One region of the Caballeronia sp. M1242 genome, then DNA from elsewhere that is predicted to be linked to it. Evidence: predicted binding sites of a transcription regulator. Region 1 holds the regulator's gene; the other holds the start of a gene.
What was found. The regulator HrcA, encoded in region 1, represses chaperone genes, less so after heat shock. The targets are predictions, from matches to a motif close to TTAGCACTCNNNNNNNNNGAGTGCTAA.
Positions count from the first base shown of each region.

Region 2: the regulator HrcA is predicted to act here: its motif matches at 13,992-14,018, upstream of groES (co-chaperone GroES).

Region 1 covers NZ_CP071129.1:375,159-390,894, reverse strand. The annotation lists gene JYK05_RS01850 (RNA-binding S4 domain-containing protein) at 1-34, opposite strand, end outside; gene hemH (ferrochelatase) at 60-1,127, opposite strand; gene hrcA (heat-inducible transcriptional repressor HrcA) at 1,256-2,272, opposite strand; gene JYK05_RS01835 (NAD kinase) at 2,459-3,352, shown strand; gene recN (DNA repair protein RecN) at 3,388-5,040, shown strand; gene glnE (bifunctional [glutamate--ammonia ligase]-adenylyl-L-tyrosine phosphorylase/[glutamate--ammonia-ligase] adenylyltransferase) at 5,275-8,067, opposite strand; gene JYK05_RS01820 (YhdP family protein) at 8,266-12,534, shown strand; gene JYK05_RS01815 (carbon-nitrogen hydrolase family protein) at 12,595-13,428, shown strand; gene tldD (metalloprotease TldD) at 13,596-15,062, shown strand; gene aroG (3-deoxy-7-phosphoheptulonate synthase AroG) at 15,392-15,736, shown strand, end outside.
Region 2 covers NZ_CP071129.1:2,192,070-2,207,805, reverse strand. The annotation lists gene xdhC (xanthine dehydrogenase accessory protein XdhC) at 1-427, shown strand, start outside; gene JYK05_RS10255 (AraC family transcriptional regulator) at 435-1,352, opposite strand; gene JYK05_RS10250 (LysR family transcriptional regulator) at 1,365-2,333, opposite strand; gene JYK05_RS10245 (2-hydroxychromene-2-carboxylate isomerase) at 2,516-3,196, opposite strand; gene JYK05_RS10240 (TAXI family TRAP transporter solute-binding subunit) at 3,372-4,808, opposite strand; gene JYK05_RS10235 (BON domain-containing protein) at 5,342-5,716, shown strand; gene JYK05_RS10230 (DUF2242 domain-containing protein) at 6,356-7,126, opposite strand; gene JYK05_RS10225 (DUF4148 domain-containing protein) at 7,339-7,656, opposite strand; gene JYK05_RS10220 (hypothetical protein) at 8,173-9,807, shown strand; gene JYK05_RS10215 (PHB depolymerase family esterase) at 10,305-11,348, opposite strand; gene JYK05_RS10210 (CopG family transcriptional regulator) at 11,388-11,810, opposite strand; gene JYK05_RS10205 (glycosyltransferase) at 12,465-13,640, opposite strand; gene groES (co-chaperone GroES) at 14,097-14,390, shown strand; gene groL (chaperonin GroEL) at 14,469-15,736, shown strand, end outside.

The sequences.
Region 1 (15,736 bases):
GCGCGCCCGGTTCCGTCGTGATCTTGTAATTCATGGTGATTCTCGTGCGATGAGCGGTTTCAGGCCGCCACCGTCACCGGTTGCGTGGCCTGTACAGGCCATCCTTGCAGATGTTGTGCCGCGATCTCGCCTAACGCCTTGATCCACGCCGGCGAAGCGTTCAGGCAGGCGATGCGGTGGAATTCCTTGCCGCCCGCCTTCAGAAATTCGTCGCGCACTTCGATGCCGATTTCCTCGATCGTTTCCAGGCAGTCCGCCGTGAAGCCGGGGCAGAACACGTCCACGCGCTTCACGCCGGCCGCGCCCAGTTCCGCGAGGGTCGGCGCGGTGTATGGCTGCAGCCACTCCGCGCGGCCGAAGCGCGACTGGAACGTCACGCGGCATTCCACCGGCGTGAGCCCCAGCGCGGAGGCGAGCAGCGAGCCGGTCAACTGGCATTGGTCATGGTACGGGTCGCCGAGATCCATGGTCCGCTTCGGCACGCCGTGAAAACTCAACACGAGCTTGTCGCCCGAGGCGAAGTCCGGCTGGCCGTGCAGCCGCCAGTAGTCACGCACCTGCTCGGCGAGCGCCGCGATGTACGCGGGATGGTCCGCGTAATGGCGAATGGTGCGGATCTCCGGCTGATTGCGCACGCGCTTGAGCGCAGTGAAGGCGTCGTCGAAAGCCGTGGCCGTGGTCGACGACGAATACTGCGGATACATCGGCACGAGCAGGATGCGATCGGCGCCTTCCAGCTTCAGCTGATTCAGCATGGCGCCGATGCCCGGCGTGCCGTAGCGCATCGCGTAATCGACGATGACGTGATAATCGTTCGCCGCAAAAAGCCGCCGCAAGCCTTCGACCTGCCGCTCCGTATAGACACGCAACGGCGAGCCTTCGGGCATCCACACCTGCGCGTATTTTTTTGCCGATGCCCGCCCGCGAAACGGCAGGATGATGCCGCGCAGAATGATTTGCCAGATAAACGACGGAATTTCGACGACGCGCGGATCGCTCAGAAACTGCGCGAGATATTTGCGCACCGCTCGCGGCGTGGGCGCGTCCGGCGTGCCGAGATTGATCAGCAGCACCGCGACGCGATGCGAGGCGCTGGGCTGCGAGGGCAACTCGAGGTCGAAACGCATAGGGCAAGGCGGCCGAAAGTCATCGAAAGGTGACGGCCATTATAGCGGCGCGTTCCAGCACGCTGCATCGGCCGAACGGCCTAGTGGCGGCGCGTTCGGCGGCGCGGCAAGATGCCCGCAAAGACGCGTTATTGCTGGCTGAGCGACATCGACAGCAGGCGCGCCGTGATATCGACGATGGGAATCACGCGGTTGTAGGCCATGCGCGTCGGGCCGATCACGCCGAGCGTGCCGACGATCTTGCCGTTCACTTCGTACGGCGCGGTCACGACGCTCATCTCCTCGATCGGCACGAGATTCGATTCCCCGCCGATGAAAATCTGCACGCCCTGCGCGTGACTCGAAACATCCAGCAATTGCAGGAGGCTCGTCTTTTGGTCGAAGAGGTCGAAGAGTTTGCGCAGCCGCGCCATGTCCGACGAAAGGTCCGCGACTTCGAGCAGGTTGCGCTCGCCGGAAATCAGCACGGTCTCGCCGGGATCGGTTTCGGCCGTGCTCGCGACGACCGCCGCTTGCATCAGCGTGGTCATGTCGCCGCGCAACTGGTCGATTTCCTCGCGCAGCCGGCGGCGCACTTCGTCGAAGGACAGGCCCGCGAAATGCGCGTTGATGTAATTCGAGGCTTCGGTGAGTTGCGAGGGCGAGTAGTCGCGCTGCGTGGCCATCATGCGGTTTTGCACGTCGCCTTCCGGCGTCACGATGATGAGCAGAATGCGCTTGTCCGACAGCCGCATGAACTCGATCTGCTTGAACATGTGGCTGCGCCGCGGCGTGAGGATCACGCCTGCGAACGAGGACAGGCTGGACAGCACGCTCGCCGCCGCAGCGACGATCTTCTGCGGCTCCTCGCCTTGCAGACGCGTCTTGACGGCCGTGGTCATCGCCTCGTCCTGCGGGGCTTCGACCGTGAGCATGGTGTCGACGAACAGGCGATAGCCGCGCGGCGTGGGAATGCGCCCAGCGGAAGTATGCGGACTGGCGACGAGGCCGAGGTCCTCGAGGTCCGACATCACGTTGCGGATGGTGGCGGGACTCAGTTCGAGGCCGGAGTGACGTGATAACGTGCGCGAACCGACCGGCTGACCTTCGGCGATGTAACGCTCGATCAACGTTTTCAGGAGGGTTTGTGCACGTGGGTCTAGCATGGGCAAATTTTAACGCAACGTGTCAAAGCGCGGCGACGGCTGCCGCCGCGGGCTCGCGCCGTTTCGGGCTGCGTCCGGCGGCGCGCCGATCGTTCAATGTCCGCTCCATTCTAGCGACAAACCGGAGCTACCTGAGACCGCGCGGCGCCGGTTCTTTTCGCCTTCGACCTATGGTGTAATGCCGGCATGGAAATTGGCCAATTCAAGACCGTCGCCCTGGTCGGGCGCACCAACACGCCCGGCATCGAGGCGCCGCTGCGATCGCTCGCGGAGCACATTGCGAACCAGGGCTTCGACGTGGTGTTCGAAGCCGGCACCGCCAAGGACGTCGGCGTGACCGACTATCCCGCGCTGTCCATCGCGGAGATCGGCGCGCGGGCGGATGTCGCTGTCGTTCTCGGCGGCGACGGCACCATGCTCGGCGTGGGCCGTCAGCTCGCGCCGTACAGAACGCCGCTCATCGGCGTGAATCACGGGCGGCTCGGGTTCATCACGGACATTCCGCTCAAGGAGATGCGCGAACGCGTGCCGCAAATGCTCGCGGGGCAATTCGAGCGCGAGGAGCGCAGCCTGCTCGAAGCGCGCATCGTGCGCAACGACAAGCCGATCTATCACGCGCTCGCGTTCAACGACGTGGTGGTGAATCGCAGCGGCTTCTCGGGCATGGCGGAGTTGCGCGTGTCGGTGGACGGCCACTTCATGTACAACCAGCGCTCCGACGGGCTGATCGTCGCGACGCCGACCGGCTCCACGGCGTACGCACTGTCTTCCGCCGGGCCGATTCTGCATCCGCAACTGCAAGGCTTCGTGCTCGTGCCGATCGCGCCGCACTCGCTTTCGAACCGTCCGATCGTGCTGCCCGACGACTCGAAGGTCACCATTCAGATCATCGGCGGGCGCGACGTGAACGTGAACTTCGACATGCAGTCGTTCACCGCCGTCGAACTGAACGACGCCATCGAGGTGCGGCGCTCCCGGCACACCGTGCCGGTGCTGCATCCGGTCGGCTACAGCACGTACGCCACGCTGCGCAAGAAACTGCACTGGAACGAGCATCCCTCGCAGGACTCGTCTGTCTGACCGCACAACTTTGCCGAACCCTTCCCGAAGCGTCCATGCTCCGTCATCTCTCCATTCGAGACTTCGTCATCGTCGCCGCGCTCGACATCGAATTCGATTCGGGCTTCACGGTTTTTTCGGGTGAAACCGGCGCGGGAAAGTCGATCCTGATCGACGCCCTCGCGCTCACGCTCGGCGCGCGCGCCGATGCGAGCGTCGTGCGCACCGGCGAGCCGCGCGCGGACATCACCGCCGAGTTCGGCACGCACGCCCAAGTAGTTCGCTGGCTCGACGAGCACGCGCTTTCGCAAGACGGCGACACGGTGATGCTGCGCCGCGTGATTGATTCGAGCGGCCGCTCGCGCGCTTTTATCAACGGCACGCCGGCGACGCTCACGCAATTGCGCCAAGTCGGCGAAATGCTCGTGGATATCCACGGCCAGCACGCGCATCAGTTATTGATGCGTCCCGACGCGCAGCGCGAACTGTTCGACACGCACGCCGGTCTGGTCGATACGGCTGCCGCCGTGAATCGCGCATGGCGGGCTTGGCGCGAAGCGCAGCAGGCCGTGGACGCCGCGCAAAGCCGCGACCGCGAACTGCAGCTGGAGCGCGAACGCCTTGCCTGGCAACTCAGCGAGTTCGACAAGCTCGCGCCGCAGCCCGGCGAATGGGAGGAAGTGAGCGCGGAGCATCATCGGCTGTCGCATTCGGCGAGTCTGATCGACGGCGTGCAGAACGCGCTCGGCGCGCTGTCCGAATCCGATGACGCGATGATCTCCCAGCTCGGCGCCATCATTTCGAAGCTGCGCGCTCTCGCCGACATCGACCCGGCGCTCAACGATGCGCTCGCCTCGCTCGAACCGGCCGAAATACAGTTGCAGGAGGCGTCGTACTCGCTGTCGCACTATGCGCAGCGGCTGGAGCTCGATCCGGACCGGCTCGCGCAAGTCGAAAAGCGCATGGATCAGCTTCATTCGACGGCGCGCAAATTCCGTCTTCAGCCCGAAGCCTTGCCGGAAGAACACGAAACGCGCCGCCGTCAGCTCGCCGAACTCGACGCCGCCGCGGACCTCGACGCGCTGAACGCCGCCGCCGCGAAAGCGAAAGACGCGTATCTCGCCGAAGCGAACGTGCTGTCGAAGGCGCGCGCGAAGGCAGCGAAGTCGCTCTCGAAAGCGGTCACCGAAGGCATGCAGGAACTGTCGATGGCGGGCGGCAGCTTCGAAGTCGCGCTCGTGCCGCTTGCGGAAGGCGGCGCGAACGGGCTGGAGCAGATCGAGTTTCGCGTTGCCGGTCACGCGGGCGTCGCGCTGCGGCCGCTCGCGAAGGTCGCCTCGGGCGGCGAACTGGCGCGTATCAGCCTCGCGCTCGCGGTCATCGCGAGTACCGCGAGTCCCACGCCCACGCTCATCTTCGACGAAGTGGACACGGGCATCGGCGGCGGCGTCGCGGAAGTCGTCGGGCGGCTCTTGCATCAACTCGGGCGCGACCGTCAGGTGCTGTGCGTCACGCACTTGCCGCAAGTGGCCGCGCGCGGCGATCAGCATTTCCAAGTCGCGAAGTCGTCCGACGATGCCGGCGGCACCGTCAGCACGGTGACGCCGCTCGACAAGGCGAAGCGCATCGAGGAAGTGGCGCGGATGCTCGGCGGTATCGAAATCACCGCGACGACGCGCAAGCACGCGAAGGAAATGCTGGCGGCGTGAGCGCGGCGGGCGGGGGGCGGGCTTCTGGCCTGCCCCTGACGCGTCGCCCACGCGCGGCGCACACCGCGCCGCTACAGCGCCGTCACCGCTTCACGTAGGATGCGCACGCCAGCCGGGTCGACGCGGGGTTTCTGCATGCGGTAGAGCCTCAGCGTGCTTCTGGACACGCCGGACCCGGGCCGCGCACGCGCCGCTCACATCGCGTCACCTCTCACGCGCCAAGCACCCGCCGCTTTACATCCCAGCCCCAAACACGCGCCGCCAGAGCCCTGTCACCGCTTCGCGCTCCGCGCGCACGACAGCCGGATCGACGCGCGCCTTCTCCATCCCGTCGAGCCGCAGCGTGTGCTGGAGCTTGCGGTAATACCGGTACGCCGCGCCGATGGTCTCCGCATCGGGCTCCGAAATGAGGCCGCTCCGCGCCGCGATCTTCAAGAGCGTGATGTTCCCCGCGTTGCGCAGAAACTCGCGGTGCGTCCGCGTATGCAGCAGCACCCAGTACTGCACGATGAACTCGATATCCACCATGCCGCCGCGATCGTGCTTCAGGTCGAACAGATCGCTGCGATTCGGATGCCCCGCCGCCACGCGTTCCCGCATCGCGACGATTTCGAGCGCGAGCGCCGCCGCATCGCGCTCCATCACCAGCACGTCGGCGCGAATGGCTTCGAATTGCGCGCCGATGTCGACATCGCCCGCGCTGAACCGCGCCCGCGACAATGCCTGATGCTCCCACACCCACGCGGTATTGGCCGCGTCGCCCTCGCGTAGCTGATAGCGGCGAAACGAATCGAGGCTCGTGACCAACAGGCCAGACTCGCCGTTCGGCCGCAGCCGCAAGTCGACGTCGAACAGCGTGCCCGCGCCCGTCGCCGCCGTCAGCCACGTAATCAAACGGCGCGCGAACATCGCGTAGATGTCGGAGGCGGCGTCGTCCGGATCGTCGTAGAGAAAGATCAGATCGAGATCCGACGCGTAGCCCAGTTCCTTGCCGCCCAGCTTCCCGTACGCGATGACCGAGAACTTCGGCGTCTCGCGATGCCGCTTCGGGAACTGTTTCCAGACGGTTTCGACCGTCACGTCGAGCACTGCGTCCGCCAGTTCGGACAAGCGGTCGCTCACGTGCTCGACCGTCAGCCGCCCCGCCAGATCCAGCAGCAGAATGCGGAACACTTCGGCCTGATGCGCGTGGCGCAGCAAGTCCATCTGGTGCTCGGCGTCCTCGGCGGCGGCGAGGCGCGCATTCAGCGCGCGCCGGAATTCGGGCCAGTCGAACGGGCTGGAAATCGCTTCGTCGTCGAGCAATTCGTCGAGCAATTGCGGATGACGGATCAGATAGCCCGCCGCCCAGCGCGACCCCGACAGCACCGAGAGCACGCGGTCGAGCGCCGCCGGATATTCGGTGAGCAACGCGAGATACGCGCCGCGCTTCGCCGTCGCTTCGAGCAGATCGAAGAGACGCGCGATGGTGTCCACGCGGCGCGCCGCGTCGATGTTCTGCACGGCTTCCAGCGCGCGCTGCACGACGATGTCGAACCGGCCACGGCTTTGTTCCGGCAGCCCGGCATAGCGCGACGAGTTCCACACGCCCGTCAGCCGCGCGAGCACCGGCGCCGGGTCCGCGAAGCCCAGTTCCATGAGACGCGCGGTGAGTTCGTCCTGCGCGGATTCGTCGGCGAGCGCGCTGCTCCAGATCCACGACGCCGCCGAATCTTCGGCCACGCCGCAGCCATGCTCGCCGCTCACCTTGTCGGCGAAGATCGCGTCGAATTGCTGCTCGACGAATTCGCGGTGCGCGTCCAGCTTCTTCATCAACGCCGCGTAATCCGCGAAACCGAGCGACGACGCCAGCAGCGCGCGCTCCTCGTCGGCGACCGGCATGGCGTGCGTCTGCGCGTCGTTGCGATATTGCAGACGATGCTCGACCGTGCGCAGGAAGAGATACGCCTCGGTGAGCGCATCGCGCACATTAGGCGCGATGAGCCCGTTGGCCGCCGCGCGTTCGAGCACGGCGAGCGTCGGCCGGATACGAAAATCCGCTGCCTGTCCGCCGCGAATCAACTGAAACACTTGCGCGCTGAACTCGATCTCACGGATGCCGCCGCGCCCGAGCTTGATGTCGTCGGCCTTGTCCGGTCGCATGGACGCGCGGCGTCGCGCTTCCTGCCGAATCTGCTGATGCAGCGAGCGGATCGCCGCGATCACGCCGTAATCGAGATAGCGCCGGTAGACGAACGGCGTGGCGATCGCGTCGAGTTGCTTCGCAAGCCGTTGTGCGGACTCGCTTTCGCGCTCGGACACGAGCCGCGCCTTGATCCACGCGTAGCGTTCCCACTCGCGGCCTTGCACGTAGAAGTACTCTTCGAGCATGCCGAGACTGCACACGAGCGGCCCGGAATCGCCGTTCGGACGCAGCCGCATGTCGACGCGAAACACGTAGCCGTCCTGGGTGATTTCCGCGAGCGCGCCGATCAGCCGACGCCCGAGCCGCGTGAAGAATTCCTGCGTCGCGAGCGGCGCGCGCGTGCCGCCGGCGGTTTCGCCGTCGTCTTCGTAGACAAAGATCAGATCGATATCCGACGACGCGTTCAACTCGCGCCCGCCGAGCTTGCCCATGCCGACGACGCCGAGCGTGAGCCGCTCGCCGTTCGGGCCACGCGGCTCGCCGAACAGCGTTTCGAGGTCCGCCGTCAGCACGGCGAGCGCGCGCTGAATGGTGACTTCGGCGAGATCGGTCATCGCGCCGGTGACTTCGGCGACATCGGCCGCGCCGCGCAAATCGCGCTCCATCACCGTGCAGAACACGTCCACGCGAAGGCGCCGCAGCGCGGTTTTGAGCGCGGCTTCGTCGAGCGCGCCGTTCGACGAAGCGCGCGCGCAGTGCGCGTCGAGACGCGCTTCGATCCACTCGCGCGTGACGGGCGACTGCGCCCACTCCGCCACGTTCGATGCCAGTTCGGCGCGCGCGGCATACGCGCGGGCTGCATAAGTGGAATAGCCGGAACTGCGCAGAGTGACATCGGTCATGAATGATTAGGCTCGCAGGTTGCTTTGCGTCGAGTGTTTCGGTGCGCGGGCGGGCGCAGGCGGCGCCGCTGGAAAGGCTTGCGCAGCGGGCCTTTGAGGGCGGTCCGGCGCGCGCACGCCGCAGATGTCCGCGCCTTGCCCTGTGTTACATTTCAGCGTCGAACACGCAAAACTACCATATCGCCGAACAGCCGCAGCATGTCCGACAGCAGACGATCCGTCGACCCGACCGAAGTTGGACAAGCCCAGCCCAGCGGCAACGCCGAGCGCGTTCTGTCGCGCGTTCTCAAAGTCGTTCTCGTCATCGCGGCCGTGCTGTATTTCGCGGTCGCCTGCATCTATCTCGGCCTGCGCTATGTCGTGCTGCCGCAGATCGATTCGTTCAGGCCGCGCATCGAAGAAGCCGTCTCCACGCGCATGCACGCGCAGTTGCGCATCGGCCGGCTGTCCGCGCGATGGACGGGCATGCAGCCGACCATCGACATCGACAATCTTCGCATCGACGCCGCCGACGGCTCGCCGGGGCTCGCGGTGCCGCACGCGAGCGCGAGTATCGCGTGGCGCTCGCTCGTGCAGCTCAAGCCGAAACTGGCGGATCTGACCGTCGATGGCCCCGACGTGATCGCCGCGCGCAACGTCCGAGGCGAAGTCACGGTCGCGGGCGTGCCGATTCCGACGCATCGCACGGGCTCTAACGCGTTCACCACATGGCTGCTCGGACAAGAGCACATTCTGCTGCGCGACGGCACGCTGCGTTGGCGCGACGCCCAGCGCGGCGCGCCCGAGATCGCGTTCAAGCGGCTGCGGCTCACCGTGCTGAACGACGGCCTGCGTCATCGCGTGGCGCTTGCCGCGCCGCCCGACGGCGAGGTGCTGCACGGTCCGCTCGACCTGCGCGCGGACTTTCGCCACGAGCCGTTCAGCGCGATGGGCGCGCCCGCGAACTGGACGGGCCGCGTGTACGTGTCGACCGGTCCGCTGGATCTGCCGACACTCGGGCGCTACGTGAAGCTGCCGTTCGCCATCTACGACGGCCGCGTCGAGAACCGCATCTGGGTCAACTTCGCGCGCGGAGAGTTGCAGAGCGCGAACGGCGACCTCGCGGGCGGCAACATCGCGCTGCGCGTGCGGGCGACGCAGCCGCGACTCGATCTTCCGGTGGCGCGCTTCGGCTGGACCGTCGACAAGAAGGACGGCGCGTACACGCTCAATCTCTCCGACCTGCGCGCCGAACTCGGCCAGCCCGCGCTCGACGACGGCACGCCGGTCGCGCGCCTCCTGACCTCGCGGACGCTCAGCGCAACGTATCGCCCGGCGGCGGTCAACGTCGGCCTGCTCTTTCGCGTGACGGGCGATGAAGCCGATCTCGGCATCCTTGCTGAATTCACGCGCGCGCTGCCGGTTCCGGCGCGCGTGCTGAACGAACTCGTGCGCTTCAATCCGCGCGGGCAGATCGCCAATTTCACGATCTACACGGAACGCGTGCCGCCGCGCAGCGAAGAAGAAGTGCAGCGCCAGCGCGAAAAAGGCGACGCGAAGCTGCTGCACTATGCGTTCAAGGGCAACTTGCAGGGCATCAGCGTGCAGGCGCAGGAGCCGCCGCCTGGACTCACCGCGAACAATCATCCGCGCGCGGGCATTCCGGGCATCGAAAACCTGTGGGGCGCGGTCGACGCGAACGAGTCGCAAGGCACCATTAGCATCGATACGAAGAACGCGGCCGTGACGATTCCCGGCGCGTTCGACGACCCTCGCCTCATTTTCGATTCGCTGCAGGGCCACGCAAGCTGGACCGTCGCGGATGCCATCGCGCCGGGCGAACTGCGCCGCGCGTTCACCATTCATCTGGACACGCTGCGCGTGAGGAACGCCGACGCCGAAGGCGAAGTCACCGCCGCGTACTGGAATCAGGGCCACGGCCGCGGCAATCTCGACCTGAAGGCGAAGGTCGCGCATCTGAACGCGACGCACCTCGTGCGCTATCTGCCGACGAGCCTCAACGAGCGCGTGCGCGTCTACCTCGGCCACGCGTTGCAGGCGGGCGTCGCGCGCAACGCCACGCTCGAAGTGCACGGCGATCTCACGCGCTTTCCGTACGCGAAGTTTCCGGATGCCGGCGTGTTTCGCATCGAAGCGCCGTTCACCGGCGGCAAGTTCGATCCGACGCCGTTCCCGCCGCGCAAGATGGCCAACGGCTTGCCGAATTTCTGGCCGGCGTTCGAAGGCATCGACGGCACCTTCACGCTCGCGCAGAACAAGCTCGGCTTCGACATTCACCGCGGGCATTACAAGGGCGTCGCGGTGTCGCGCGTGATCGGACGTATCGACGATACGGGCAACCGCGAGACGAAGCTGTGGATCGACGGCCAGGCGCGCGGCCCGCTCGCCGACATGCTGCAATACGTCGATAACAGCTCGCTCGGGCTGATGGCGAAGCACGCGACGCGCAAGCTCGACGCGAAGGGCAACGCGTCGCTCGCGCTCACGCTCGGCATTCCGCGCTACCGCCCGCCGCCGCCGCTGCCGCCGCTACGCACGGAGTACAAAGGCTCGCTGACCTTTGCCGACAACGAAGTCGCGTATGCCAATCTGCCGCCGCTCACGCATTTGCGCGGCCGCGCCGACTTCGCGGCGAAGACTGTCACGCTCGATTCGCTCACGGCGCAACTGCTCGGCGGCGACGTGCGCGCGACAGGCGGCGTGCGGCCGGACGGCAGCTACGCGTTCGATGTGAACGGGCGCATCGGCACCGACGCCGCCGCGCGTTCCAACGGACGCATGTCGCCGCAGGTGACGCAGCTTCTGACGCGCATCGACGGCGCCGCGCCGTACGAATTGCACGTGCGCGGCGCGAAGAACGCGCTGCCCGACGTGCAGGCGAAAGCGGATCTCACGGGCGTCGGCATCGACTTGCCGGCGCCGTTCGGCAAGGCGAAGGGCGCGCCGATGCCCTTCGCGTTCAGCTTCGCGCCCGCGCCCGGCGCCGCGTCGGATCTGCACGACGCGCGGCTCGCGCTCGGGCCGCTCGCGGCGCATTACCAGTTGCGGCGGATCGGCCGCGCTGACGTGAAGATCGATCCGGAAAACCCGGCCGCGCCGATGAACATGCGCGCGACCTTGCAGGCCGTGCGCGGCGCGATCACCGTGAACAAGTCCGCCGACTTGCCGGCAGAAGGCGTGACCGCCGACGTGGACCTGAACACGCTCGACGCCGATGCGTGGCGCAAGGTGTTCGCGGACGCCAACGCGAACGCCTCGCCCTCCGCGCCCTCCCCGCCCGCAAGCGACACCGCTCGCCAATTCGTCCCGACGCGCGCCGCGCTGCGCATCGGCACGCTGAAGCTCCTAGACCGGCGCTGGGAAAACATCGCCATCGACGCGCGTGAGGAGTCGAGCGATCGCAAGTGGCTCGCGAACATCGCATCGGATCAGGTGACGGGCAGCGTCGCGTTCACGCCCGGCGCGGTCAAAGGCGGCCCCGGCGCGGTGCAGGCGCGGCTCGACAGAGTTGCGATTCCCGACAAGGCGGACAACGCGCCCGCCGAAAAAGCGATAAGCAAGCCGCCGCGCAACATGCCGTCCATCGATGTGATCGTGAATCAACTCCTTTTTCGCGGCCGCGATCTCGGCCGGCTCGAAGTGGATGCGCATAACGAAGTCGTCGCCGATGAGCCGATCTGGACGCTCGACAAATTGCAGCTCGCCAATCCGGACGCAACGCTCACCGCGAACGCCATCTGGCGCGCGCTGCCGGGCGCGCAGCCGCCACGGGACGGCGATGCCACGCCCCGCCGCACATCGGTCGATTTCAGGCTGGACGTCAACAACGGCGGGCAGTTTCTGGACCGCTTCGGCGTGCCGCACTCGGTCAACGGCGCGACCGGTTCGGTATCCGGCCACGCGGGCTGGAACGGCGGTCCGACCGCGGTCGGTCTGCCCACGCTCGACGGCACGGTGGCGGTCGATCTGCGGCACGGCCAGATTCTGCGCGCGCCGGCCGCCGCGAAGTGGCTCGGCATTCTGAGCCTGCGCAGCCTCGCCAATTTGCTCACGCTGCATTTCGAGGACGTGGTCGGCAAGGGGCTGCCGTTCGAGAAGCTCACGGGCAATGCGCGCATCGCGGACGGCATCGCCCGCACCGACGATCTTTCGATGATCACGCCGCCCGCCCGCGTGCAGGTGCACGGCTCGGTCGATCTGCCGAAGAAGACGCAGGACCTTCGCGTCAAGGTGATTCCGACCGTCGGCGCGGGCGCGGTGGCGCTCGGCGCGGCGGTGATTAATCCGCTGCTCGGTCTCGGCGCGCTCGCCGCCGACCTCGCGCTGTCGCAGTCGATCAAGAAAGCGTTCGCGGTCGACTATTCGATCACCGGATCGTGGACCAAGCCGGTCATTCAGCGCCTGCATGGCGATCAGGGTAAGATCGAATCACCCGCTGCCGTCGCGCGTCCGTCAGCCGCTCAATAAAAGCGGGACGCTCGCCGAAACGCGCGGACGTCCTCTTTTGACCAACCCAGCGCCACGAACATGACCGAACAATCGAGCGAAAGCACCGTGCGGCCGTTCCAGGTCGCCGCGCTGCAAATGGTGAGCACGCCGGATCGCGACCGCAATCTGGCCGAGGCCGGGCGGCTCGTTGCCGAGGCGGCGCAAGGCGGCGCGCAACTGGTGCTGCTGCCCGAGTACTTCTGCTTCATGGGTTTCAAGGACACGGACAAGCTCGCGATCCGCGAGACGCCCGGCGACGGCCCCATTCAGCAGTTTCTCTCGGACGCCGCGCGCAAGCATGGCGTGTGGGTCATCGGCGGGACGCTGCCGCTGAAGTCGCCGGAAGCGTCGCGCGTGCTGAATACGTCGCTCGTCTTCGGTCCGAACGGCGAGCAGGTCGCGCGCTACGACAAGATTCATCTGTTCAATTTCGAAAAGGGCGAGGAATCGTTTGACGAAGCGCGCAGCATCGTGCCCGGCGCGGACGTGCGGACCTTCGATGCGCCATTCGGGCGCGTCGGGCTGTCCGTCTGCTACGACCTGCGCTTTCCCGAGTTGTATCGGAAGATGGGCGACTGCGCGCTGATCGTCGTGCCGTCCGCCTTCACGTACACGACCGGCAAGGCACACTGGGAAACGCTCCTCAAGGCGCGGGCGATCGAGAACCAGTGCTACGTGCTCGCCGCCGCGCAAGGCGGCAAGCACGAAAACGGCCGCCGCACATGGGGGCATAGCATGCTGATCGACCCGTGGGGCGAGGTCGTCGCCGTGCGCGAGGAAGGCGCGGGCGTCGTCGCGGGCGCGATCGATCCCGAGCGCATCGCGAGCGTACGGCAGAGCCTGCCGGCGTATCGGCATCGGGTGATCGCGTAGGCGTTTCACGCGATGCCCGGAAGTCGCGATGACGCGACGCATCTCGAAAATAGGCTTTTTGACGGCCTTGAACGCGCGGAAGTGGTCCCGCACATGGCCTGAACGACGCGGACAGTAGAATTGTCCGACATTCACCGAACACGCTGCATCAACGCAATAGGCACCGCATGAACATCATCGAACCCGGCATCCGCAACCTGGTCACGGCGAAGGACGTTCTCCTGACGCCGTACGGCCTCGACGAGGGTCTCATCACGCGCACGCTCGCGGAGATTTTCACGCATCGCGTCGATTACGCGGATCTGTACTTCCAGTCCACGCGCAGCGAAGCGTGGAGTCTGGAGGAAGGCATCGTCAAATCGGGCAGCTTCAGCATCGATCAGGGCGTCGGCGTGCGCGCCGTCTCGGGCGAGCGCACGGCCTTCGCCTATTCCGACGATCTTTCGCCCGAGTCCATCCGCCAGGCCGCGCTCGCCACGCGCGCGATCGCGAAGGCGGGCGGCGGCAAGCACAAGATCAAGCCGGCGAGCACGCTCACGGGCGTCTCGGGCCGCGACCTATACGTGCCCGCCGATCCGCTCCATTCGCTCGATGCCAACGCGAAGGTCAGGCTGCTGGAGCGCGTCGAACAGATGGCGCGCGGCCGCGATCCGCGCATCACGCAGGTGATGGCGGGGCTCGCGGGCGAATACGACGTCGTGCTCGTCGCGCGCAGCGACGGCGCGCTGGCGGCGGACGTGCGGCCGCTCGTGCGCGTCTCGGTGACGGTGATCGCCGAGCAGAACGGCCGGCGAGAGATCGGCACGGGCGGCGGCGGCGGACGCTTCGACTACGGCTATTTCACGGACGATATCCTGTCGAAGTACGTCGATGACGCCGTGCATGCGGCGCTCGTCAACCTGGAAGCGCGCCCTGCCCCGGCCGGCGCGATGACGGTCGTGCTCGGGCCGGGCTGGCCGGGCGTGCTGCTGCACGAAGCCGTCGGACACGGGCTGGAGGGCGATTTCAACCGCAAGGGATCGTCGGCGTTCGCGGGCCGCATCGGCGAGCAGGTGGCGGCGAAGGGCGTGACGGTGGTGGATGACGGCACGCTGCCGAATCGCCGCGGCTCGCTCAATATCGACGACGAAGGCAACCCGACGCAGTGCACGACGCTGATCGAAGACGGCATTCTGAAGGGCTACATTCAGGACTCGCTCAACGCGCGCCTGATGAAGATGCCGGTGACGGGCAACGCGCGCCGCGAGTCGTACGCCGCGCTACCGATGCCGCGCATGACGAACACGTACATGCTCAACGGCGACAAGGACCCGCAGGAGATTCTCGCGTCGGTGAAAAACGGCCTGTACGCGGTCAATTTCGGCGGCGGTCAGGTGGATATCACCAATGGCAAGTTCGTGTTCTCGGCGTCCGAGGCGTACATGATCGAGGACGGCAAGATCACATACCCGGTGAAGGGCGCGACGCTGATCGGCAGCGGTCCGGAATCGCTCAAGTACGTGACGATGATCGGCAACGACATGTCGCTCGACAGCGGCGTGGGCGTGTGCGGCAAGGAAGGCCAGAGCGTGCCGGTCGGCGTCGGTCAGCCGACTTTGCGCATCGAGAAGATGACGGTGGGCGGCACGATGTGATGCAGTTTTGCCGCATCGGCGGCGGCGCGTTCAGAATCGTTCGCACCCGCCGATGCGGATTTCCCGCGTTCGACGCGCGGCCGCTTGTCAGCGCCGCCCGTTTGAGGTTATAAAGACGGTCACCCTTTTTGCAATGCGCCCTGTGCTCACCATGTCCGCCAAGTTTTATTTTTATTTCTTTTGGCATCTCAAGCCGCTGGCGGATCGAGAGGGGTGAGTCGTAGGTTGCAGATACGCAAAACCGAATTCCCGAAAAACCGCCAGCCAAGTCTGGCGGTTTTTTTTCGCCTTCCATTTTTTGCTCAGAACATTGCCGTTGGAGAATCGCCATGCCCCCGCACAATACCGATGACGTTCGTATCCGTGAGTTGAAGGAGCTCGTCCCGCCCGCGCATTTGATCCGCGAATTTCCGTGCACGGAGCCGGTGTCCGATCTTATCTTCAACGCGCGGCAATCGATGCATCGCATTCTGCATGGCATGGATGACCGATTGATCGTCATCATCGGGCCGTGTTCGATTCACGATCCGAAGGCGGCGCTGGAATATGCGGGGCGCTTGATCGAGCAGCGCAAGCGGTTCGCGGGCGAACTCGAAATCGTGATGCGCGTGTATTTCGAAAAACCGCGCACGACGGTCGGCTGGAAAGGGCTGATCAACGATCCGTATATGGAT
Region 2 (15,736 bases), 1.1 Mb from region 1:
CCAATGGGTCGATGCGCGCGACGAGCTTTTCCCCGACGAAGTGCCCGCGAACGTGCAGATCGAAGCGACGGATCTGCCGGACGCCATCGTCGATGAAGCGCCCGCCGGGGCGTATTTCATCGTGATGACGCACGATCATTCGCTCGACTTCGCGCTCACGCAGCGCATCATGCGGCGCGACGACTTCGCGTACTTCGGGCTGATCGGCTCGAAGACGAAGCGCGTGAAGTTCGAGCGGCGATTGATGGAGCGCGGGTTGGCGGAGGAGCGGCTCGTCGAGATGACGTGTCCGATCGGCGTCGAAGGAATCGTGGATAAAGCGCCGGCGTCGATTGCGCTGGCAGTCGCGGCGCAGGTGCTGCGGGTGCGGGAAGAACGCGCGCGGTCGAGTGCTTCGGTGCTGGGCGCGAAACGCGCAATGGCCTAAGCGCGCCTCACGCCCCAAACCCCCGCTCCGCCCGAAACTTCCCCGGCGCGACGCCATACACTTCCTTGAACCGCTTGCTGAACGCCGCTTCCGACTGATAGCCGACATTCGCCGCGACATCCGCGATGCTCTTCTTGGTGTGCGTGAGCATGGTGCTCGCGAGCTGCATGCGCACATGGCCTAACAGCGCGAGCGGCGAGCTTTCCGAATGCGCCGAGAACGCGCGCATGAACGTGGCGCGCGACATCGCCGCTTCCTTCGCGAGCATGTCGAGCGTCCACGGATCGGCGGGGCGTTCGAGCATCGCGATCACGGACGCGCCCAGCCGCCGGTGCGCCAACAGCGCGAGCACGCCCGAAAGCGACGGCTGCTCGGCCAGCCACGCGCGCAAGACCATCGCGAACAGAGCGGTGGAAAGCGCCGCCACGATCGACGGCGCGCCGAGCTGCGCTTCCTCCGCCTCGCGACGCATCGCCGCGACGAGCGGCCCCAGATACGGCGCGGACGCGCGCGTGAACGACACGTGCACCGCGTCCGGCAACACGTCGATGAGAAGCGCGCGCGGCGCATACGTGAAGCGCCCGCACAGCAGATCCACCGCCGGCTGCGCTTCGCCGCAATTGCTGCGCACCGTGACCGCGCCGTTGTCGCGCGTCTGCATGTCGCCGCCGCGTGTGTCGCCACCCGCGACGTGAAGCACGTGTGCGTCGCCGCGCGGCAGAAAGAGAATATCGCCCGCTTTCAGGTCGATCGGCGCATGGCCCTTGCGCGCCACCGTGCACGCGCCGTCCAGGACGACGTGATACGCCGCCTCGCCGGCCGGCGCGGGCGCGTGATCCACTTCGAGCGGGCCGCGCAAAAGACAACGCAAATCAAGCGCGCCGGAAAGCTGCGCGAGTTGAATCAAGCGGTCGAGAGCGTCCATGTCGTGAGCACGTTATTTGGCGACGGCCGCAGCGGACTCATGCACCGGCGCGGTCTTTCGGCCGATGAGCGAGTCCGACACGCGCGACATCAACGCGCAGAGCCACGCCACATCGGTCGATTGATCCGACTGCGGCTGCGACAGCCGATAGCACTTGATGCGCGGAAACGGCACCGGCGAATCCAGCACCGCGAGCGGAAGCATCGCGGCATAGTGTTGCGCGAAACGGCGCGGCGCGGTGAAGATCAGGTCCGATTGCAACAACACCTGCGGCACGAGACCAAAATACGGAATCGTCGTGACAATTCTTCGGCGGATGCCCGCCCGCGCGAGCCCGATATCGATCGGATGACGCTTCGCGCCGCTGTACGGCGTCGGCGCGAGGTGCGCGGCGAGCGCATAGCGTTCCACCGTCAGCGGCTCGCGCGCGAGCGGATGGTTCGCGCGCATCAGGCAGACGAACACGTCGGAGAAGAGGTCCTGTCGCTCGAAGCGCGGCTCGGGCTTCGTCCAGTTGGCGACCATCAAGTCGATCTCGCCTTCGTCGAGCGCGCGTTCGTGGTCGCGCATCGGGTTCAGGGATTCGATTTCGAGACGCGCATGGGGCGCGGCGTCGCGAAACGCGGCCACGAGCGTCGGCATGAAGAAATCGTTCAGATAGTCCGGCGCGGCGAGCCGGAAGGTGCGGCGCGAATGGGCGGGATCGAAATCGCCGTGCGGCGTCGCGACGAACTCCACCTCGCGCAGCGCGCGCTGCGCGGGCGCGAGCAGCGTCTCGCCGTATTCGGTCGGCACCATGCCTTGCTTGCCGCGCACGAGAATCGGATCGTTCAGGATTTCGCGCAGGCGGCGCAGCGCCGTGCTGATGGCCGGCTGCGTCTGGTTCAGGCGCTGGGCGGTCTGCGTGACGCTGCGCTCCAGCAGCAGCGTGCGCAGGACGCGGATGAGCCAGATGTCGAGGGAATCGGCGGGTTCGTTCATGGGCTTTGCGTGGGACCGGAGGCCGAAGCGCCGTGTCGGGTGCGGCAACGGTTAAAAACAGACGGCGCGGCGCACGGCCGCAACCGAAGTTAAACCCGTTCCGATTTTTGACGCCATAGCGCATGCCCTATGCGCGGCATAGGCGCGGCATAGGCGACGGTCGCGAACGCGGTCGCCGTGGCTCAGCCGCCGACTGCCGTCGTGTCGCCGGGATCGGCTTCCGGGCGGGCCATCGGCAACGTGCTGATGCGCTTCACCTCGGCCGCGTCCAGCCAGTTCGGCGAGCGGGCGACGTAGAGCACCATCGGCAGCGTGTCTTCACCCCAGAAGATCTGGTCGTTCACGACGAAGGTCGGCACGCCGAACACGCCCATCGCGACGGCGCGGTCATTGTTGTCGCGCAGCTTCGCCTTCACGTCTTCGTCGTCGATGCGCGATTCCGCCTCCGGCATGCCCACGTATTCGCAGAGCGCGCGAAAGCCATCGGGCGACGATGGATCGCGCCCTTCGCGCCAGATGAAGCGAAAAATGTCGCGCACGCGCGTCATGTCGCCGTTTGCGAGCACGGCGAGCCGCAGCGCCTTCACCGGATCGAACGGATGCGCGGGCGGCATGCGGAACGGAATGCCGAGTTGTTCGGCCCGAAAGAGCGCGTGGCGATACGTGAACACGCGCTTGGACGGAATGGTGGCCGCGTGCGGCTGCTTCCAGCGGTCGAGGAGCTTCAGCAGTTGCACGGGCACGAATTCGAACGGCATGTCGGGCCATTTGTCGTGCTGCTCCAAGAGCAGATACGAGAACGGCGAGATGAAGTCGAAAAAAAAGTACGGGCGACCGTCGGCGGTCGAATGCGGGGCACTCATGTCGTTTCTCCTTGCTTTTGGCGCGCTCGCGCTGGCCTCGTCGTTCGCTCTACGTGTTCGGTTGCTGCGGCGCTCACGCTGCGGCATTCGCCGGCTGGCGTCGTGTCCTGCATCCGGTGCGGCGAACGCGCGCCGCGTATCTCCCGACCGCTTATCGCGATCGAATCATTCGATATTACGTGCTGCGCTGCTCCGTGTCTTCACGCGACGCGACTTGCCGGCGCGAAGGCGGCTGCGCGTTCGCGCCGGCCTCGGCGGCGAGCCGCTCGCGCACGAAGCCGATGTGCTCGCGCAACACATAGAACTGGTCCGCGAAGGCGAGCGGCATCTTCATCCGGTTGACCGCCGATTCGATCGCGTCGATTCGGTCGAGCAGGGCGTCGCGCTGCGCGGTGTCGGGGCCGCTGATCGCCTCCCGTTCGATTGCAATCAACGCGCCATACCAGCGATAGATGCGCGACTTCACGCGCCAGCGATACAGCCCCGGCACGAGCCGCAGCGCCGGAATGAGCACGACGACGAGCGGCACGAGCACGACGAGCACGCGATCGGCGAGACTCGCGATCCAGAACGGCAGCACGCGGTACAGAAAACTCTTGCCCGACTTGTAATAACGCTCGGCGTCGTCGCTGATGCGGAATTCGTGGGCGAGCGGCGCGGGAAATTCGTTCGCGCGCTGCATCAGGTTCGCGCGGCTGTGGACTTCGCGCGCCGCCTCGATGAGCAGGTCCGAGAGCGCGGGATGCAGGCTGTCGCGGGCGACGAGCTCGACGGTCGGCGCGATCATGTGGACCGGGCGCGGCGGCAGATTGTTGGCGAAATCGAACGCGCCCATCGGCAATTCGATCTCGGTGAGGTAGGGAAAGCGCCGCGCGTAGGCGTCGGCCTGCGCGAAGTCCATGAAGCGCACGCCCGGCGTGCGCAGCAGCTTCGCCATCGTCGGCGGCTGCGCGGAATCGCCCGTCAAAAGCGCGGCGTCGATCTGCCCGCCTTCGAGCGCCTTGGCCGCGGCCTCGCCGGACAGCGGCAGCAACTGCGTGTCGCCGCCGGGCTCGATGCCGTTCGCCTTCAGGAGCGTCAGCGCAAGCGCGCGCGTGCCGCTGCCCTCGGCGCCGATGCCGAGCCGCTTTCCCTTGAACTCCGACAGCCGCGAAACCACGGGCCCGCGATAGAACACGGCGAGCGGCACGTATGCGACGCTGCCGAGCGATTCGAGGTCGTCGTGCACTGCGCCCGGCGGCATCATGCCGCCCTGCACGAAACCGACATCGACGCCGGAATCCGGCTTCTCCAGCCGCGTGAGATTGTCGAGCGAGCCTTGGGTCTCCAGCACGTTGAGCGTCACGCGGTTGCGTGCGAGGATCGCCTTGTACTTCTGCGCGCTGTTCCAGAAAGAACTGCCCTTCGGCCCGGCCGCGATGGTGAGCGTGTTCGGCGGCGCGGGTTGAATGAGCCGCACGGCCAGGTATAGCGCCGCGATCGCCACGACGAGAATCGGGCCGAACGTCAGCGCGAGGTCGCGCCACGACACCGCGACGAAACGCGCGACGATTTTCGGTTGCGGCCTGCGTCGCGGGCGTTCCTTTTGGGGATTGCCGTCTGATTGAGTCATCTCGTGCCAACTGTCAACTTCGTGCCCGAGAGCTTACCCGAACGCGCGACGCGAAGCCCTCGCGGCCCGGCTGCCGTCGCGGCGGCGGCATGCGTGTGACACGCGTGTGTCGCGTGCGGGCGGCTCGCGATGTTAAATGCTTTGCGCTAATGCCCGCGCTGGGCTAAATTGACGTTCGCCGCCGCACGGCAAGGACTTCCGTCCGAAAACCCGTTATTTGGGTCAGGCGGGCACGTGCCGCCTTCTTGGGCGCTTGTTGAATTGCCGTGCGTCAGGACAACACATAGACGAGCCGACGGGTCATCCGCCCGAATAACGGCCGAGTTCGTTTCTTCGCCAGCCTCTCGCAGCATTGCATGACAGCATCCGCGGCACGTCGCCGCCGGTTCGCCGGTCCATTGGACCGCCGGCCGCGCGGCCACGGGCATGCGCGGTGCCGTACGCCTTAGGCCGGTCCACGCTGTCCGGCTTGAAGTGCAAACGAGCGAAGCAGCAACTGTGCGAAGTCAACAAGCGAAACAAAAGGAGAAACCATGAAAGTTGTCGATATGTTGAAGGCGCTGGGCGTCGTGGTGTGCGTGGCGGTCGCGTCGAGCGCCTACGCTCAATCCAGCGATGCCGCGGCGACCACCGGCACCGAATCCGCCGCGCCGACCAAGGCGCAGAAGTCCGCGACCAAGAAGACGGATCGCAAGCTCGGCTACGACGTGCGCCGCGCGCTGTCGAAAGCGCAGGGCTTCGATGTGTCGAACGTGTTCGTCCGCGCACGCGGCGGCGCGGTCACGTTGACCGGCACGGTGCCGGAAGGCGCGCAGATCTCTCAGGCCGAAGAAGTGGCGAAGGGCGTGACGGGCGTGCAGTCGGTCTCGAACAAGCTCACGCTGAGCCCGCAAAACGGCGGCAAATAAGCGGCGAGCCTCAGCCGTTTCGGGCGAGGCGCGCGAACGGGCTCCGGCTTAGGTCGGAGCCCGTTTTTGTTTGGTGCGACAGCCGGCCGATGAGCCAGCGCGGCGCTGCCAAGCCGGGTGAATGGGATAGGTGCTGTCCGGCCGCGACGCTGTGCGCGAACGGAGGCAGCGCGTCGGCGAATGGGCGGACGCAGGGCGGCGAGGAGCCCGTTATCGCCTTGTGCGACAGCCGGCCGATGAGCCAGCGCGGCGCTGTCGAGTCGGGTGAATGGGATAGGTGGTGTCCGGCCGCTTCGCTGTGGCGCGAAACGGAGGCCGCGCGTCGGCGAATTGGGGCGACGCAGGGCGGCGAGGAGCCCGTTTTTGTTTGGTGCGACAGCCGGCCGATGAGCCAGCGCGGCGCTGTCGAGTCGGCGATATGTGCTGTTCGGTCGCTCCGCTCTTGCGTGAACCGGGAAATGCGCGTCGACGAATGGGCCGACGCCGGCCGAAGTCGCAACGCCCCGCGAATCGGCAATCGCTCAGCCTGTCACCGCCGATGCGGCACGAGTGCGGATGCCGTGACTGCGGTCTTCGCAGTCGGTAGATTGTCGGCGAAGCGGTGCGTCACCGCCGACGCCGCAGCCGACCAACGATCCATCAATGCGTCACCGCCGACGCCGCAACCGGCGCCGATGCCGCCACAGTACTGGCGGCAGCCTGGGCTTCCTGCTTAGTGGCCGCCGCGGCCTCCGGCGTCTGAATCGCGGTCGCGGCCGCGGCAGGCGCCTGCACGACGATCGGCGTCGGCGTCAACTCCGGCGAGCTGACGATCAGTGAGGGCGCGAGCGGCTTGCTCTCGACTTCATCGGATGCAATGGGCGAGCTGCGCGGCACCGTCGTCAGATAGTGGCCCATCAAGCCGAAAAAGCGGTCATAGAACTTGCCGGCCGGCACGGTTTCGCTCGAGATCTTGACCATCGCGTCGCTGTTCGAGCGGATCGGCAGCGAAAGCGAGCCGAGCACGCTCAGGCCTACGCTCGCGGACGTATCGCTCTTCTTGAGCGCGTAGCCGTCCTGCACGGCGTTCACATAGGCGATGCTCTGATTCGTCGCGTTCTCGCCGGGCGTGCACACGACATGAAACGACACCACGACGTGCGTCTCGGCGGACGGCTGGAAGTTCTTCGTGGCGTCGACGCTGTCGGCCTGCGCCATCGTCGTGAGAAACCCTTGAGACAGCAACGCGCGGCGCGCGGCTTCGCAGGTTTCCTTTACCGTGGCGTCGAAGTTATGCGCGTAGGGGCTCGCGCCGGTGTTGAACAACTCCTGCTGATAGCTGGGCGTGGTGGCGGTGCGGCCACCGCAGGCAGCGAGCGCGAGAAGACCGAGTGAAACGACAGCGAGGCGCAAGGACGACGGGATAGGCATGGCAGGGGGCAGAAACCAGATCTGTGACAAGCAGACACACATTTTAGTGCGGTCCGAGCCTCCGATGAAAAAGCACAATCCGAAAACGTCGAAAAATCCGAGGCTTACAGCGAGATGACCGTCGTAAGGCGCCTGTCGTGGCGCTCACCAAACGCGGACGCGCATGCGAAAAAGCCCGGCGCGGGGCCGGGCTTCGCATCGGTCGATACCGCTTACGGACGATTGAAATCGACCGCATTGACCTCGGCAGTCGCGCGATTCGCGCGTCCGGACGCCGACGCGCCGTCCGCCGAGCCGCCGAACGACGTCGCCGCAGCGCCTTGCGTCCCGTGGATGCGGGCTTCCGCAGCCTGGATCGCGGCCGGGTAAGTCGTGTGATCGCTGGCGGGGTTGTAACCGGCGCGCTGCAGTTCGGCCAGTTGCGCCTTCACTTCGGCGCGGGTCAGAGCGCCGTTTTCGTCCGCGTGGGCCAGCGCCGGGGCAGCCAGTGCCGAAGCAATGACGATGGCGGGAACGATTGATTTGAACATGATAAACCTCCGTATCTGGTTGAGCGGGACGCCGCAGGAGCTTGGACTCGCACTGCGTTGTCGTTGAGATGCAGTGTAAGTCGGCTGCGACTAGGTATAAACCCTAGTTAAGCGAAAGCTGAATTGTCGAAATAGGATTAATCCGCTCAATCGGTTTGCCAGAGCGATTGACGCTGCATCGCATGCAAGTAGCGAGATGCATCGGCCCGCGGCCTAGACGAGCTTCTGCATATTTTTTGTTGCATATCGCGTGGTATCGTCGTCTGCGTACCGCGTCGTCCGCCCACATTAACGTCGGATGAATCCTTCGGGCTGCTTAGCGACGCGCTCTACGGTCAACGCAGCTTTCGCCATGAGAACATCGCCTATGACGACGTTTGATCTCATCTCGCCGCGCGACGAACCTTGCCGGCTCGTCAATCTGGCCCTGCGCGTCCGCGCCTCCTCTACAAGTTCGCAGCCTCACTACACGCCGACGACTTCCGTCCAAGAAGGGCACATCATCGAGGAAACGCCATGAACTTTCCGGTCGATCGCTCCGCGCCGGCGAGCGCGAACGTCGATGCAGCGGCCGCGCCAGCGCCGGTCTCGCGCGCCGGTCCGCGAGCCGCGATGCTGCCGCGCGTGCTTTTTTTCGCGACCGTGCTGTATGGCGCAGCCTTGTTCTGGATCGCGCCGCGTCCGCCGCTCGCCGACTTGCCCCAGCACGCCGGGCAGGTCATGTTGCTGCGCGATCTGCTCGAACATGCGTCGCCGTGGCAAAGCCTCGTGCAACTCAATCTGCTGACGCCATATCTCATCGGCTATGGGCTGGCTTTGCCGCTCACGTATCTCATGCCGGTCGCGGCCGCGCTCAAGTGCCTGATGACGGTCGCGTACCTGGGGTTCGTCGCATCGTGCGTGGGCTTTCGACGTCATTTGCATGGCGATGCACGGCTCGACTGGCTCTTCGTGCCCGGATGTTTCGGCTTCGCGTTCGGATGGGGCTTCTACACGTTTTTGGTCGCGGCGCCGCTGGGCATTCTGTTCATCTGGCTGACGTACGGTTATGCAACGGCGTTGTCGGTGAAGAAGGGTGTCGCCATCGCGCTGGCGGGCGCGGTGCTGTTCTTCTGCCACGGGCTCGTGTTTCTGTTCGCGTGCGCTGTCGGCGTCGGCTTCGTGCTCTTCAAGCAAAGGCCGCTCGCGCGCGGCGTGAAGGCGCTCGCGCCGTTCGTGCCGCTCGGCTTGCTGTGCATTGCCTATGTGCTGCGCAGTCGCGCGACCGATCCGCTGCTCGGGCAGACGGTGCCCGACATCGTCGTATTTAAATGGGGCTGGAATTTGCACCGCGTGCTCTCGCTGCCCGTTTATGTCTGGGGCATGAGCAAGAGCGCCGCCATGTATCTGCCGCTCGTCGCCTTGATGTTCGCGGCGCCTTGGCTCTGGCGCGACAAGATCAATCGGGACCGCGCGGTGATCGTCCCGATGCTGGCCGTGACTTTCATCTGGTTCGCCGTGCCCGACGCGGCGCTCAAGACCGGCTATCTGTATCACCGGTTCGCGCTTTTCCTGCTGCCGGCCTATGCGCTGATGTTCTGTCCCGCGCCACGGCCGGCGAGCGATGCGCGCGCATCGGCGTCGGGTTCGGCGTTGGGTTCGCCCTGGACCGCATGGCGAGGCGTCGGCGTGCAGGCCGCGATCATCGCGGGATGCTGGATTTTTCTCACCGATCAAGCCGTCCGCCTGCATCGCTTCGCCGCCGAGAACGCGCCGCTCGAGAAGCTGCTCGCGCGAGCGGAGCCGGGTCAACGCGCGCTGAACCTCGTGTTCGATCGGGAAAGTCCCGCGTACGGGAGCATCGCCGCTTACATGCATCAGGCGCTGTGGTATCAGGCGGAGAAACACGGGTTCGTCGATTTCAACTTCGCGACGTTCGTGCCGCAGATCGCGCGCTTCAAACCGGGGATGCTGCCTTTGCAACCCCCGGCGCTCGAAGGCGATCCCCGGCGCTTCGACTGGACGAAAGACAACGGGCGGCAGTATCGGTATTTCTTCGTGCACAAGGCGGGGCCCGTACCGGAGAATTTTTTCGTCAACAATGAATGCGATGTCGTTCAGGTCGTGCAAGAGGGCGAATGGTCGCTGTATGAGCGGCGCGATTGTCGCTGACACGGCCCGCCCCGATTGGCGTGGGCGCCGGCAAACCGCAGCGCGCCCGTCGTTTCGATCAGCTAGTCGGACTGTCCGCGGATGCCAGATGCCCGTGCTTCATTAGCACGGCGCGCGCGCCCGAGGCAAGCAGCGCCTCGCCCTGACGCACCAATGTGCGTTGGTATCACGGGAGGTTCGACCCGCCAACGTACCGTGCGTCGATCATGCCGTGAGCAGACGGCGCCGAATCAAGCGACGCATGACGTTTCGCCTGGGAGCTCAGCTCCTCTCGGCCGCATGCCGGTTCCCGTGCTTACACCGCAAGCGGTTCGGGAACGCTTCACGGTGCTGGGCCGGCCTCCGGCCGACAAATGCGGCGCTCGCTAACCCCGCCACAGGCTCGACGAGAACAGGCGCCATGCGTAACGGCCGCCCAACGCGCGCTTCGCTCGCGCAGTTGCCGTGTCGCATGCGGGTGCGGCGTCTCGCGAAGCATGAGCCGCGATGAAACCTGCCTAGTTCTTCGGATGCGCGAAAAAGAAGCGCAGCATCTCGGCGCTGGCGTCCGGTCCGCTCGGGTCGGTGTAAGTGCCGCGCGCGCTGCCGCCGGACCACGCGTGGGGTGCGCCGTGAAGCGTCCACAGTTCGGCGGGCAGCCCATCGGGCGATACGAACTGCTGCACCGAATGCTGGCGAGTTCCCGCCACGCCCGCCATGCGGCGCTCCGGCCCGCTCGCAACAAAGCCTTCGACGACTCGGCGCGCGTTGACGTGATTCACGGTGGCGTCTGCATCGCCGTGAAAGACGATCAGCGGACAGCGAACGGCCCCCGACGCCGCCGCCTTGCCTTCGCCGCCGCGCATGACGGCGAGCGCGGACGGCAGATCGTGCGCGTGTCCGGCGGGCAGTCCCGAGTGAACGCCCGCTGCCGCGTACAAGTCGGGATAGCGTTGCGCCATGATCGCCGCCATCGCACCGCCCGCCGACAAGCCCGCGACGTAGACGCGCTTCGCATCCACATTGTGAGTGGCCATGATTTCGCGCGTGATGCCGGCTATCAGCGACGGCTCGCCCGCGTCGCGCTGCTGGTCGGACGGCTTGAACCAGTTCCAGCATTTCGATGCATTCGCGCTTTGCGGCTGAACCGGGTACGCGACGATGCACGGCTGCCGTTCCGCGAGCGCGTTCATTTGCGTGCCGGCCGCGAAGTCGTCGGCGTTCTGCGTGCAGCCGTGCAGCATCACGACGAGCGGCAATGGCTCGTTGCGATAACCGCTCGGCACATAAAGCTTGTAGTCGCGCTGACCGGCGGCATTCGCGTAGCGGCGCGTGCTGAAGTGCCCGCGATCTTCCACTTCGGGCTGCGGTTCGGCGCGCGCGGGCGTCTTGAGGCGTTCGGTGAAGCGTGAGAGCCCGGACGCGGGCGCGGAGGACTCCGCGTGGGCATGGTCGCCGCGCATCGCGCGCTTGACGACGTCGGTGGCGGCATCGCTGTTGCCGTTCTGAAAGAGCTGAAAAGCCTCTTTCATCGAGTCGAGAAAACCTTCGTTCAGTTTCATGTCTTGTCCGGTTTCGGATGCAGAGCGGTCGAGCCGCAATCAGCGGATCCGGTCTGCAAGCGCGGCCTTGACGGCCGGCGATGCGTGAAGGGCACCTCGAACCAGAATCGATTCGATGGTGGCAAGCGCGAGTTCGGGGGAAACGTCGGCGGCGATGCTCGCGAGGCCCAGCACCTGAATCTTCAGCCGTTCATTGGCCGCGCGCACCGCTTCCAGGTCCTGTCTGGAGAAATATTGAAGCCCGAGCACGAGCGCACGCCGGGTCGCCGTTTCCCGAACGACGGACGCGTGCACCGCGAGTTGATTGCGGATAGCCGTGCGGATCAGGTCCGTGCGGTTCGAGTAAAAGCCTTCTTCGACGAGCAGATCGATCTGGCCGAGGTCGACGGGGCCGAGGTTGATCGTGATTTTTTCGGTGTCGCCGCCTTTTGAGCGGGTGAGGTCGTTTGGTTGTACGGGCATAAGGGGCTCCATCCTGCTGCCATCTAGGTGGATGGTCAGCGGCGGGTTTTCAAGTGGCAGTTCGCATTTTTTAAAGCGCGCGGTCGCGTCGCGCAGCGGGATATGGCGGCGCGGTTGCGCAATCTGCGGCGGAGGAGGGAACTGCCTTCTCGTGATAACTAATGGCTAGTCGCCGCTTTGTGCGGCGAACCGCGTTGTCGGCGTAACCGGCGCGGCAAGGCTTGGAATTAGCGGCGCGGCGCCCTTCGGGATCAGTTGGCCGACGCCGGTCACGTGGCCGCGCGGCAAGCCTGTCGACGCGAGGCCCGCACTGCGAGCTTGCCGGTAGCGCGGCCCCGGCGGCTGTACGCGACTCAGCCAGTCGCTAGCGCCTCGCACGCGTCAGTTTGGCGACGCATTGCGCAAAACGCTCGTTGCTGGCCGCGATACCGTATTCCTCAGCGCGTTCCAGCGCGCTTTGGCGCATGCGATTGCTCAACGCATCGTCGGTAAGCAAGCGGCGCATGGCGCTCGCGAGTTCCTCGTCCGCTCGAACTGCGAATTTTCTTGCCAAAGGCCAGTCGCGTAGGCGTGCGGCAAGCCTGTCGACGTGGGTCCGCATTGCGAGCGTGCCAGTAGCGCGGCCCATGCGGCCGTACAGAAAACAAGCGGCCGCTAGCGCCTCGCACTCGTCAGTTCCGACACGCATCGCGCAAAACGCTCGTTGCTGACTGCAATGCCGTACTCTTCAGCGCGTTCCAGCGCACGCGCGCGCATGCGATGCATCAACGTTTCGTCAGTGATTAGGCGGCGCATGGCATCGGCGAGTTCGTCGTCCGCTCCGATCGGAAACAAGATCCCGAAGCGGCCGTCGCCGAGAATCTCGCGCGGGCCGGTCGGGCAATCGCTCGCTATCACGGGCGTGCCCAGCGCGAGCGCCTCGAGCAGCACCATCGGCATGCCCTCGTAGCGCGAACTCAGCACCTGAAGGCGCGCGCCGGCGACCAGCGCGTGCGGGTTGTTGCGATAGCCGGCGAAGTGCACGCGCGCGGCGATACCGAGCTCTTCTGCGAGCCCTTCGAGTTCGCCGCGAAACGCGCCATCGCCGACGATCACCAGATGTTCCGCGATATCGCCGGCACTCACGAGCCGCGCGTAAGCTCGCAGCAATGTGCGATGGTCCTTCTGGATTTCGTCGAGCCGCGCGACGGATACGATGTACGGCGCATCACACAGCGGCGTTTCGGTCGCCAGCGCGTCGCGGCGAATACGTTCTATATCAATGGCATTCGGCAGCACGAACAGCCGCTGCAGCCCGTCGCCGAACATGCGGCGCGCTTCATCGGCCATGTGCTGATTCAGCGCGGCCACGCCGTCGTAACGCGCGAACTGCGCCGCGAGCCGGCGCTTCTTGCGCGGACGGGCGCCCAGCCGCGCATCGAAGCTGAAGTGGTTGACGCCGAGCCACGCCGTGCCGAACTGGCCCGCCAGGCGGCGCAGCGACATGTCGAAATCGACGATCAGCGCGTGCCGGCGCGCCAGTGCTTGAATGCGTCGCTTCACAAAGGGCCGCACAGCGAGCGTGTTGAAGACGTCGCGCCCCACGCGCCCGAGCTTGCTCAGCTTGCGCGCGTAACGTCGCGTCTGAAAGTAATTGAGCCATTGCTTATCAGCGAGGATCTCGATGCCGACATCCGGCGGCACGAGCGCCCGAAAGCGGCTCTCGAACGCCGGGGAGGAATGCATCACGGACAGCGTGACGCTGAAGCGCTCACGGTCGAAGACCCGCAGCCACTGGATGAGCGACGATTCGATCCCGCCGTCGTTGAAGTCGACGATATGAAAAAGCACCGGCATGCGTTCGCCCGCTGGCGGCCGTGCGTTGGTTTCGGAGTCGGCTTGGCTTGCGATTGTGCTTGCGGGAAGAGCGGCAGTCGGCACTGTGGGAACGCGTTCGTCGAAAAGAGAAGGGCGAAGCTGCCATGCTACCGCAGTTGCCGAGAGGCAAAGACGAGCGCCCGCGACCAAAGATTTCGTCTCGAGGACCGGAACGCGCCCGCTCGCAGGCGCCGCGGCCCGCCAGCGATGGCGGCGAAGCTGTCACTGATCCAGTCTAGACGCTTTATTAACATGACCGCGCGCACACGTCCGAAGCCGTCTCCCTCCCTCCCTCCTTGAAATTGTCAAATCCGGTCCATATAATTGGCACTCACTGCACGAGAGTGCTAACAAGATTTCCGTCCGGCGGGCTCCGCCCAAAAGACGGGCTTTCCCGCGTTTTCAGTCTCATTCAAGAGAGGAGTGTGTATGAACCTTCGTCCTTTGCACGATCGCGTCATCGTCAAACGTCTGGACCAGGAAACCAAGACCGCATCGGGCATCGTGATCCCGGAAGCAGCGGCAGAAAAGCCGGATCAAGGCGAAGTCCTGGCCGTCGGCCCGGGCAAGCGCGATGACAAGGGCACGCAAAACGCCCTCGACGTGAAGGTGGGCGACCGCGTGCTCTTCGGCAAATACGCCGGCCAGACCGTCAAGGTCGACGGGCAGGAACTGCTCGTCATGCGCGAAGAAGACATCATGGCCGTTCTGGTCAACAAGTAAGCATTCTTCCTGTACGCCGGGCTTCGCGCCTCAAAGGGCGGCGGGCCGGCACACTGAATCGAATCAAGGAGTCTGGATATGGCAGCTAAAGAAGTCACTTTCGGCGATTCCGCACGCGCCAAGATGGTCGAAGGCGTGAACATCCTGGCCAACGCGGTCAAGGTCACGCTGGGTCCGAAGGGCCGCAATGTCGTGCTCGAGCGTTCGTTCGGCGGCCCGACGGTCACCAAGGACGGTGTCTCGGTCGCGAAGGAAATCGAACTCAAGGACAAGCTCCAGAACATGGGCGCGCAAATGGTCAAGGAAGTCGCTTCCAAGACCAGCGACAACGCAGGTGACGGCACCACGACCGCTACCGTGCTCGCACAGTCCATCGTTCGCGAAGGCATGAAGTATGTCGCATCGGGCATGAACCCGATGGACCTGAAGCGCGGCATCGACAAGGCCGTCGCAGCAGCCATCGAAGAACTGCGCAAGATCAGCAAGCCCTGCACGACGAACAAGGAAATCGCGCAAGTCGGCTCGATCTCGGCGAACAGCGACACGTCCATCGGCGAGCGCATCGCTGAAGCCATGGACAAGGTCGGCAAGGAAGGCGTGATCACCGTCGAAGACGGCAAGTCGCTGCAAGACGAGCTGGACGTCGTGGAAGGCATGCAGTTCGACCGCGGCTACCTGTCGCCGTACTTCATCAACAACCCGGACAAGCAAGTCGCCGTTCTGGAAAACCCGTTCGTGCTGCTGCACGACAAGAAGGTTTCCAACATCCGCGATCTGCTGCCGGTGCTGGAACAAGTCGCGAAGGCCGGCCGTCCGCTGCTCATCATCGCTGAAGACGTCGAAGGCGAAGCTCTGGCTACGCTGGTCGTCAACAACATCCGCGGCATCCTGAAGACCGTTGCTGTGAAGGCTCCGGGCTTCGGCGACCGTCGCAAGGCCATGCTGGAAGACATCGCGATCCTGACCGGCGGTCAAGTCATCGCGGAAGAAACCGGCCTGACGCTGGAAAAGGCGACGCTGCAAGAGCTGGGTCAAGCGAAGCGCATCGAAGTGGGCAAGGAAAACACGACGATCATCGACGGCGCTGGCGAAGCCGTGAACATCGAAGCTCGCGTGAAGCAAGTGCGCAAGCAGATCGAAGAAGCGACGTCGGACTACGACCGTGAAAAGCTGCAAGAGCGCGTGGCCAAGCTGGCCGGCGGCGTGGCAGTGATCAAGGTCGGCGCTGCGACCGAAGTCGAAATGAAGGAAAAGAAGGCACGTGTCGAAGACGCTCTGCACGCCACCCGCGCAGCAGTGGAAGAAGGCATTGTGGCTGGCGGCGGCGTTGCGCTGATCCGTGCTCG